DNA from 3 places in the Janthinobacterium longum genome. Region 2 is predicted to be linked to each of the others. Evidence: predicted binding sites of a transcription regulator. Region 2 holds the regulator's gene; each other region holds the start of a gene.
The links. Region 2 encodes NrdR, which represses ribonucleotide reductase genes. Its sites were predicted from a motif close to CACNANATNTNGTG; they were not measured.
Positions count from the first base shown of each region.

Region 1: a site for NrdR is predicted at 1,215-1,228, ahead of ACQ4WM_RS22620 (ribonucleoside triphosphate reductase). Genes of this name have one in related genera too.
Region 3: a site for NrdR is predicted at 1,490-1,503, ahead of ACQ4WM_RS13895 (ribonucleoside-diphosphate reductase subunit alpha). Genes of this name have one in related genera too.

Region 1 is NZ_JBNYXQ010000012.1:77,027-80,259, forward strand. It holds gene ubiU (ubiquinone anaerobic biosynthesis protein UbiU) at 1-407, opposite strand, end outside; gene ACQ4WM_RS22615 (hypothetical protein) at 568-984, shown strand; gene ACQ4WM_RS22620 (ribonucleoside triphosphate reductase) at 1,244-3,004, shown strand; gene nrdD (anaerobic ribonucleoside-triphosphate reductase) at 3,001-3,204, shown strand; gene ACQ4WM_RS22630 (anaerobic ribonucleoside-triphosphate reductase activating protein) at 3,204-3,233, shown strand, end outside.
Region 2 is NZ_JBNYXQ010000014.1:79,302-82,534, forward strand. It holds ZMP/ZTP riboswitch at 133-255, shown strand; gene glyA (serine hydroxymethyltransferase) at 373-1,620, shown strand; gene nrdR (transcriptional regulator NrdR) at 1,750-2,211, shown strand; gene pilV (type IV pilus modification protein PilV) at 2,390-2,956, shown strand; gene ACQ4WM_RS23680 (PilW family protein) at 2,953-3,233, shown strand, end outside.
Region 3 is NZ_JBNYXQ010000004.1:248,676-251,908, forward strand. It holds gene ACQ4WM_RS13885 (PP0621 family protein) at 1-58, shown strand, start outside; gene ACQ4WM_RS13890 (sigma-54 interaction domain-containing protein) at 188-1,246, shown strand; gene ACQ4WM_RS13895 (ribonucleoside-diphosphate reductase subunit alpha) at 1,783-3,233, shown strand, end outside.

The sequences.
Region 1 (3,233 bases), on a different contig from region 2:
TTGGTGGCCGAGCCCTGCACCGACAGGTGCAAACGCAGTTGCGGATGGTGCTCGCGCGCATACGCCATCAGGCCGGGGTCGGCAACGATAACGGCGTCCAGGCCCGCGTCGGCCGCGCGGTCGATGGCGCTGCGCCAGACCATCCAGTTATGCGGCTGCGGATAGGTATTCAATGCCAGCAACACCTTGCGGCCGTGCTGTTGGGCGTAGCGCACACCTTCGGCAATCGCCTTTTCGTCAAAATTGAGGCCGGCGAAATTGCGCGCATTGGTGGCGTCGCGAAAGCCGAGATAGACGGTATCGGCGCCATTGTCGACAGCCGCTTTCAGGGCCGGCAGGCTGCCGGCCGGGCAGACCAGTTCCAGCGCTCCGGCCACGCGCTGGGCGGTAGAATGTTCAAGCTTCATGATGAGGACTTTCTGTATCGGCTCAGGGTCGAGACTATAGCCCCGCGCCATGTGAGCAGTCCTTGACACAGGTGAAGGAATGCATGCATGGGGGTCCTCCTTGCGCTGTAGAATGCGCCCTGCCATCGTGCCTGATCCTCTACTCACAACAGCCATCTCCATGACCCGAAAACCCCTGCTGATCCTGCTCCTGACCCTGTTCCTCACCGCGCTGCAAGTGCAATGGGCCTTGCCCGTCGAAGGCTATGACGCCAACAGCACGCACATGTTTTCACCAGAAATACTGGGCGTGTATCCGGGCGTGGTGCTGCTGTTTTTGCTGGCCGTGTTCGCCCGCCGCCAGCTGCCGCTGCTGCGCCAGAGCGCCATCTGCACCGCCATCCTGGCCGCGTACTGGCTGCTGGCGAACTACATCACGTTCGACATCCGCGTGGCCGGCTGGAGCACGTTTTCGCCGATGGAAATCTGGCTCCATGTGCTGCCTGCTTCCGTCATCAGCATCGCTACCTGCGGCGGGGCGTTTTTTGCGACCACGTACATGATTTTGCGCGAGACGAGGTGGGACAAACATCGCTGAGATCAATGCTGAAATTTTTACCCCAAGTGCAGAATCTGGGGTCGGACCCCCGCGACCGTTGGCGCAAGCCTCTGAGTCAGCGGCATTGAGGGTCTGACCCCGGCACTTTCGCCGTTAGGGGTGAAAGAAATGCCTGCCACGGCCTCGAATTTCACCTCGATCAAGAATCCGCCACTCGCCTGCAAGCACCCTTTGACGACACTACATTTAGTCGATATTCTTCAATAAAACACCGCATGTTGTGGTTATTGGAGGTTTCATGTCAGCTAGCGCACTATCCGTCACGCCGTCTAAAAAACACAGTCAGGTCGACGTCGCCGCATCCATCAACGAGTACCTGGAGCGGCGCGACTGGCGGGTCAACGCCAACGCCAACCAGGGCTATTCGCTGGGCGGCCTGATACTCAATGTATCGGGCAAGGTAATCGCCAACTACTGGCTCGACCAGGTCTATCCGCCGGAAGTGGGCGCAGCCCACCGCGAGGCGGCGCTGCATATCCACGACCTCGACATGCTGGCCGGTTACTGCGCCGGCTGGTCGCTGCGCACCCTGCTGCATGAAGGCCTGAACGGCGTGCCGGGCAAGGTCGAATCAAGCCCGCCAAAACACATGTCGTCGGCGATCGGCCAGATCGTCAATTTCCTCGGCACCCTGCAAAACGAGTGGGCCGGTGCGCAGGCTTTCAGCTCGTTTGACACCTATATGGCGCCGTTCATCCGCAAGGACAAGCTGGCGTACGCCGATGTGCTGCAGTACATGCAGGAGCTGATCTACAACCTCAACGTACCGTCGCGCTGGGGCACGCAAACACCCTTCACCAACCTGACCTTCGACTGGGTCTGCCCGGAAGATTTGCGCCAGCAGATTCCCGTGATCGCTGGCGTGGAAATGCCTTTTTCCTACGGCGAACTGCAGCTCGAGATGGACATGATCAACCGTGCCTATATCGAGATCATGATGGCCGGCGACGCCAGGGGCCGCGTGTTCACGTTTCCTATCCCGACCTACAACATCACCGAGGATTTCGACTGGTACAGCGACAACGCCGAGCGCCTGTTCGAGATGACGGCCCGCTATGGCCTGCCCTACTTCCAGAACTTCATCAATTCGGAACTGAAACCGAACATGATACGTTCGATGTGCTGCCGGCTGCAGCTGGACCTGCGCGAACTGCTCAAGCGTGGCAACGGGCTGTTCGGTTCGGCCGAGCAGACAGGATCGCTGGGCGTGGTGACCATCAACTGCGCGCGCCTGGGCTATCTTTGGCGCGGCGACGAAGCGGCGCTACTGGCCGACCTGGACCGCTTGCTGGAGCTGGGCAAGACCAGCCTGGAAATCAAGCGCGCCACCATCGACAAACTGATGCAGGAGGGGCTGTTTCCGTACACGAAACGCTATCTGGGCACCTTGCGCAATCACTTTTCCACGCTGGGCGTGAACGGCATCAACGAGATGATCCGCAATTTCAGCGGCAATGAATATGACATTACCAGCCTAGATGGCCATGCGCTGGCGATACGCCTGCTCGACCATGTGCGCGCACGCATGGTCCAGTTCCAGGAACAGACGGGGCATATGTACAACCTGGAAGCGACACCGGCCGAAGGCACGACCTACCGCTTCGCGCGCGAAGACCGCAAGCGCTATCCGGCCATCCTGCAGGCAGGGACAAGCGACAATCCCTACTACACGAATTCCTCGCAGCTGCCGGTCGGCCATACCGACGACCCGTTCGAGGCACTGGAACTGCAGGACGCACTGCAGCGCAAATACACGGGCGGCACCGTGCTGCACCTGTACATGACGGAGGCACTGTCGGACGCCAATGCCTGCCGCGAACTGGTGAAACGGGCGCTGTCGCGCTTTTCGCTGCCGTATATCACCGTCACGCCCACTTTTTCGATCTGTCCGCGCCATGGCTACCTGGCGGGAAAACACGAGTTTTGCCCAACCTGCGATGCGGAGCTGATCGCCCGCAAGCAGGCCAATCTGAACGCCATACTGGAGGAAACACCATGAACGCACGTCCCAACCTTGCACCTGCGATTGAACTTCACAACAGCGAACGCCAGCGCTGCGAAATCTGGACCCGCGTGATGGGCTATCACCGCCCCGTTGCCTCGTTCAATATCGGCAAGCAGGGTGAATTTCACGAACGCCAGTACTTCAGCGAAGCGTGCGCCTCGGTGTCGGGTCCCTTGAGCCGCACCTGCCGCTGATGGCCAGGCAACTCAGGGTGGGCGGCGTC
Region 2 (3,233 bases):
GGACACGACGTTTACGTGCAGCTCAAGCAGCGCGCTTGCCATGGATCGTGCGCGGCGATTATAGCCGCAGCAGCGCAGGTGCGCTGCTTTCCTTGCTCAATTGGGGCACTTAACTTACAATTTGGCCTCCATTACGTCTCACGTGACTGGCGAAAAGCTGCAATTATCCCCATTTTGGTGCGATGATTGCCGGCGAAAGGTGGGCATCCACCGGGAAACGTGAGATTTCATCAGCCGTTCGCCTGGGCAGCCCACCGATGGAATTGCGCGAAGAGGCTGCCTTTCCGTTGTTATTATTGAGTTAATAATTCCGGCTCCCCTCATTCGATCCGACCTGCCAGTACAAAGCACCCACATCTTTGGAGTTTTTACATGTTTGCAAAAGATCACACCCTCGCCAACGTCGATCCTGAACTGTTCGCCGTTATTCAAAAAGAAAACACGCGCCAGCACGACCATATCGAACTGATCGCGTCCGAGAACTACACCTCGCCAGCCGTCATGGAAGCGCAAGGCTCTCAGCTGACCAACAAGTATGCCGAAGGCTATCCGGGCAAGCGCTACTACGGCGGCTGCGAATACGTCGACGTGGCCGAGCAGCTGGCCATCGACCGTGTCAAGCAACTGTTCGGCGCCGAAGCGGCCAACGTGCAGCCCAATTCGGGTTCGCAGGCCAACCAGGGCGTGTTCTTCGCGATGCTGAAACCAGGCGACCTGATCATGGGCATGTCGCTGGCCGAAGGCGGGCACCTGACCCACGGCATGCCGCTCAATATGTCCGGCAAATGGTTCGACGTGGTGTCGTATGGCCTGACGGCAGAGGAAGATATCGACTACGAAGCCATGGAGCGCCTTGCCCGTGAACGCAAACCGAAATTGATCATTGCCGGCGCTTCGGCGTTCTCGAAAAAGATCGATTTCGAACGTTTCTCGAAGGTTGCCAAGGAAGTGGGCGCCTACTTCATGGTTGACATGGCCCACTATGCCGGCCTGATCGCCGCCGGCCTGTACCCGAACCCGGTGCCGTTCGCCGACTTCGTTACCTCAACCACGCACAAATCGCTGCGCGGCCCACGCGGCGGCATTATCCTGATGAAGGCCGAGCACGAAAAAGCCATCAACTCGGCCATCTTCCCTGGCATCCAGGGCGGCCCGTTGATGCACGTGATCGCCGGCAAGGCCGTGGCGTTCAAGGAAGCTTTGAGCCCTGAATTCGTCGAATACCAGAAACAGGTCGTGAAAAACGCTGACGCGCTGGCCAAGACCCTGATTTCGCGCGGCTTGCGCATCGTGTCCGGTGGCACCGAATCGCACGTCATGCTGGTCGACCTGCGCGCCAAGAACCTGACGGGCAAGGAAGCCGAAGCCATCCTTGGTTCGGCGCACATCACCTGCAACAAGAACGGCATCCCGAACGACCCGCAAAAACCATTCGTCACCTCGGGCATCCGCCTGGGCAGCCCGGCGATGACGACGCGCGGTTTCAAGGAAGCCGAAGCGGTGCAAGTGGGTAATTTGATCGCCGACGTGCTGGACAATCCGCATGACGCCGCCACCATCGAGCGCGTCAAAGCGGCCGTCAAAGTGCTGGCCGACGCCAACCCGGTTTACGCTGCATAATTATTTGTCCAGTATGTGTCATCCAGAGTAAGATTCTGTTTGACACATTCCTGTCATGCCTGCGGGCGCGCCGAGTGGTTCGGTGCGCCCGCGCTCCATTTGTTGAACTAAAAGGCTGTACTGCTGCCCATGAAATGTCCATTCTGCCATCATGACGAGACTCAGGTTCTCGATACGCGCGATTCCGAGGAAGGCGATGCGATTCGCCGCCGTCGCCGTTGCGGCAAATGCGACAAGCGCTTTACCACCTTTGAACGGATTGAACTGATCATGCCGGCCGTGGTCAAAAAAAATGGCAGCCGCACGGAATTCGCTGCGGATAAGTTGCGCGGCAGCCTGATGCTGGCCTTGCGCAAGCGCCCCGTCGCGGCCGCCTCACTGGACATGGCGATCGCCACCATCGAAGAAAAACTGCTGACCAGCGGCAAGCGCGAAGTCGATTCCGGCTATATCGGCGAACTGGTAATGCAGGAACTCAAGCGCCTCGACAAGATCGCCTATATCCGCTTTGCCTCCGTCTACAAGAATTTCGAAGACCTGGCCGAGTTCCAGGACGCGATCGCCGAAGTGGGCCAGCCGCGCAAGGTTTAAGCACCACAGTCGTTTTCTTCCAGCAAGCGGCCTGATCAATTCATTGGCCGCTTTTTTTCGCTATTCCTGCACAGCTTTGCGCTGTCTCATGCCTGGCCCCGCTGGCACGCCTATCGTTTAGCTGGGCGGGCTGGTCCTGGCCGCTACTCTTTTCTTTCCCTTGAAGCAGGAGGCATGCATGCGCCATCTTGTGTACACCAGCGGCAGCACTCTGGTCGAGGTGCTGGTCGCGCTGTTGCTGCTGGCCGTGGGCTTGCTGGGTGGCAGCGCGATGCAGTTGTCGTCGCTGCGTGCGCGCCATGAATCGGCCCTGCTGTCGACGGCCATGCAACTGGCAGCCAGCATGGCCGAGCGCATGCGCGCCAACAGCACGCAAATGCAGGCGCTTGATGCCGACAATCCCTATCTGGGCCTTGACTATGAAGCGGGGCCACTTGATGAGGCGGCTGGCGCGCCAGCCTGTCTTGGTAACACCACCTGCAGCGCCGCGCAGCTGGCGCAATTCGATATCGCCGAATGGAAGCAGCAATTGCACAAGGACTTGCCCGGCGCCCGGCTGCGCATCTGCCGCGATGCGCTGGCCTGGGATGCCGCCGCGCAGGGCTTGCACTGGAGCTGCAGCGGCGGCAGCGGCGCGCCTATCGTCATCAAGCTGGGCTGGCGCGGCCGGCAAACCCGGGGCCGCGTCGCACAGGAGTCTGCCTTGCCGAAAATCGCCATGCAATTGGCGGCCGGTGCGCCATGAACTGCCACGCGCAACACCAGGCTGGCATGACCCTGGTCGAATTGCTGGTGGCGCTGGGCTTGGGCGCCATGCTGATGCTGGCGTCAAGCACGGTGTTGTTATCAAGCAGCCGCAGCTACCTGGACCAGGTGGAGTCTGCGCGCCTGGCCGACAATGGCCGCTATGCGTTTGACGCCATCGCGCGGGCGCTGCGCCAGACGGCGTGGGTGAACTGGGACGCCAGTGCCGCCCCCTCGACGCATGCGGCGCATGACAGCGCCAATATCGCCGGCCTCGA
Region 3 (3,233 bases), on a different contig from region 2:
CGAAAACGTGCAGGCCAAGGGCCACGACTACTGCAGCCACGCGCACGCCACTGTGTAACGACACTGGTCGTTTTCTTCCCGCATTGCTCATCCGTATCGTAACGCCCTCGGCCAGCGGCCAGGCGTAGCATGGTCGTGTCACGCTTAATTGTCGTGCTTGACCGCAGTCCTTGCTGAAAGGATCACCATGCCCAGCTTGCGTACCGGGGCCACCGCCGGCCATCTTGCGCCCATTGCATCAGCGCCGCAGCTGAGCGGCAGTTCGGCCGCCATGCAGGCATTGAGGGCGCAGATCGCGCGTATTGCCACTGCCAGGGCGCCGGTGGCGATCCGTGGCGAATCGGGCAGCGGCAAGGAGCTGGTGGCGCGCGCCATCCACGCCCAGGGCGCGCGCGCCGATGGCCCTTTTATTGCCGTCAATTGCGGCGCCATTCCCGAGGCGCTGGTGGAAGCGGAGTTGTTTGGCAGTCGTCCGGGTGCCTACACGGGCGCGCTGCATGAACGCCAGGGCCTGTTCCAGGCAGCCGACGGCGGCAGCCTGCTGCTCGACGAGGTCGATGACCTGCCTTTGGTGATGCAGGTCAAGCTGCTGCGCGCGCTGCAGGAGCGCCGCGTGCGCAAACTCGGTGGCAGCGCCGATGAGGCGGTCGACGTGCGCATCTTGTGTGCCAGCCAGCATGGGCTGGCGCGCGGCGTGGCCGCCGGCACGTTTCGCCAGGATCTGTATTACCGCCTGAACGTGATCGAACTGGCGGTGCCGCCCTTGCGCGAGCGGCTGGGCGACTTGCCGGCCCTTTGCGAGGCGATCCTGGCGCGGCTGGCGCCACGGCAAGGCATACGCCTGGCGCCGGCGGTACTGGCGGCGCTGGCGCGCCATGCTTTTCCCGGCAATGTGCGCGAACTGGAAAACCTGCTGGAGCGGGCGCTGGCCTTTGCCGAGGGCGGCATGATCACGGTCGATGGGCTGGGCTTGCCTGTAGCTGCATCTGCGCCCGCGCCTGCGCCAGTAACGGCCTTGCACGCCGGCTTGCCCGGCCGCCAATTGCCGCTGCCCGGCATGGCGCACGGTGGGGTGCCCATCGTGCCGCTGCAGCTGTTCCTGCTGCAAACCGAGCGCGAGATGATCTTGCAGGCACTGGCGCAGACGCACTACCACCGCGCACGGGCGGCGCGGCAACTGGGTATCAGCGTGCGCCAGCTGCGCTACCGCATGCAAAAATTACAACTGCGCGAACCCCCGGGCTGAGCCGAAAAAGCCGGTGCCGGGATGGCAGCGGCGCGGTAGATTATAATGCCGGTCCCGGTTTGGTTGCGGTCCGCAGCGGCCTGCGTTAGTGCTTACTATGCGGGTGCCGGGCCTGTTATCCATGCCCTGAAAAGTCAATTGAATTCGTGCAGAAAATCGTAAAAATTAAGCGGGACAGAGGCGGAAAAAGTATTGCGCCTGCCATCGATGGGTACTACAATTAGTGCATAAATTAGATGTAGTTACTAAATGTAGTGCCATCACAGATGTTTTCAGCATTAGTGTCCAGCCAGCGCCAACACCCTCTGGGTGCTCAACTGGCAATGTTGACACTGGCGGTTTATCACCCTTAGAGACATGCTTCGCGCCTATCATGGCCGTGAGGGCAGGCTGTTTTCATTTGTATCATCTGACGCCTTAATAATGTAGTTTTTATCAATCAATACCGGAAGAAGCCCGGACCATCGGGCGTTCTATTCAACCACACACGCGGCAGCAAAACTGCAGGCTGACTTTAGCTGACAACGGGAGCTTCAATGCAATCACCTCAAGATATTTCCATCCATCCAACGCCAGTACTGCCAGCGCCAGGCGCGGCGCACAGCGTGGCTAGCACCGGCGCGGCCATGGGCGACTATCGCATCATCCGCCGCAATGGTGCGGTGGTGGCATTTGAGCCTTCGAAAATCGCGATCGCCATGACCAAGGCGTTTTTGGCCGTGAGCGGTGGCCAGGGCGCCGCTTCCGCCCGCGTGCGTGAACTGGTGGAACAATTGACGGCCGGCGTGGTCGCAGCGCTGGTGCGCCGCCAGCCGGGCGGCGGCACCTTCCATATCGAAGACGTGCAGGACCAGGTTGAACTGTCGCTGATGCGTTCGGGCGAGCACGACGTGGCGCGTGCCTACGTGCTGTACCGCGCCAAGCACATGGAAGAGCGCCGTTTGCAGAAGGAAGCGCTGGGTGCTTCCGCGCAAGTGGCCGCACCGCAACTGAACGTGCTGGACAACGGCGTGCGCCGCCCGCTCGACATGCAGCAAGTGCGCGACCTGATCAACGCCGCCTGCGCCGGCCTGGAAAAGCACGTCGACGCCGACGCCATCCTGGCTGAAACCGTGAAAAACCTGTACGACGGCGTACCGGTCGAAGAACTGCACAAGTCGGCCATCCTGGCAGCGCGCGCGCTGATGGAAAAAGATCCGGCCTACTCGCAAGTGACGGCCCGCATCCTGCTGCACACGGTGCGCAAGGAAGTGTTCGGCAAGGAAGTGCCGCAAGCGGCCGCCGCCAGTGAGTACCTGAGCTATTTCCCGGCCTATATCGCCAAGGGTATTGCTGCCGAACTGCTGAACCCGGTGCTGGCCACCTTCGACCTGGAACGCCTGGCAAAAGCCATCGTGGCCGACCGCGACCTGCAATTCGGCTATATCGGCCTGCAAACCCTGTACGACCGCTACTTCCTGCACATCCGTGACGTGCGCATCGAAATGCCGCAGGCGTTCTACATGCGCGTGGCCATGGGCCTGGCCCTGAACGAATCGGACCGCGAAGCGCGCGCCATCGAGTTCTACAGCCTGTTGTCCTCGTTCGACTTCATGAGCTCGACGCCGACCCTGTTCAACTCGGGCACCTTGCGCTCGCAACTGTCGTCGTGCTACCTGAGCACCGTGTCCGATGACCTCGAAGGCATCTATGACGCCATCAAGGACAACGCGCTGCTGGCCAAATATGCAGGCGGCCTGGGCAATGACTGGACGCCAGTGCGCGCCCTGGGCGCCCACATCAAGGGCACCAACGGCAAGTCGCAAGGCGTGGTGCCGTTCCTGAAAGTGGTCAACGACACGGCCGTGGCCGTGAACCAGGGCGGCAAGCGCAAGGGCGCCGTTTGCGCCTACCTGGAAACCTGGCACATGGATATCGAGGAATTCCTCGACCTGCGCAAGAACACGGGCGACGATCGCCGCCGCACCCACGACATGAACACGGCCAA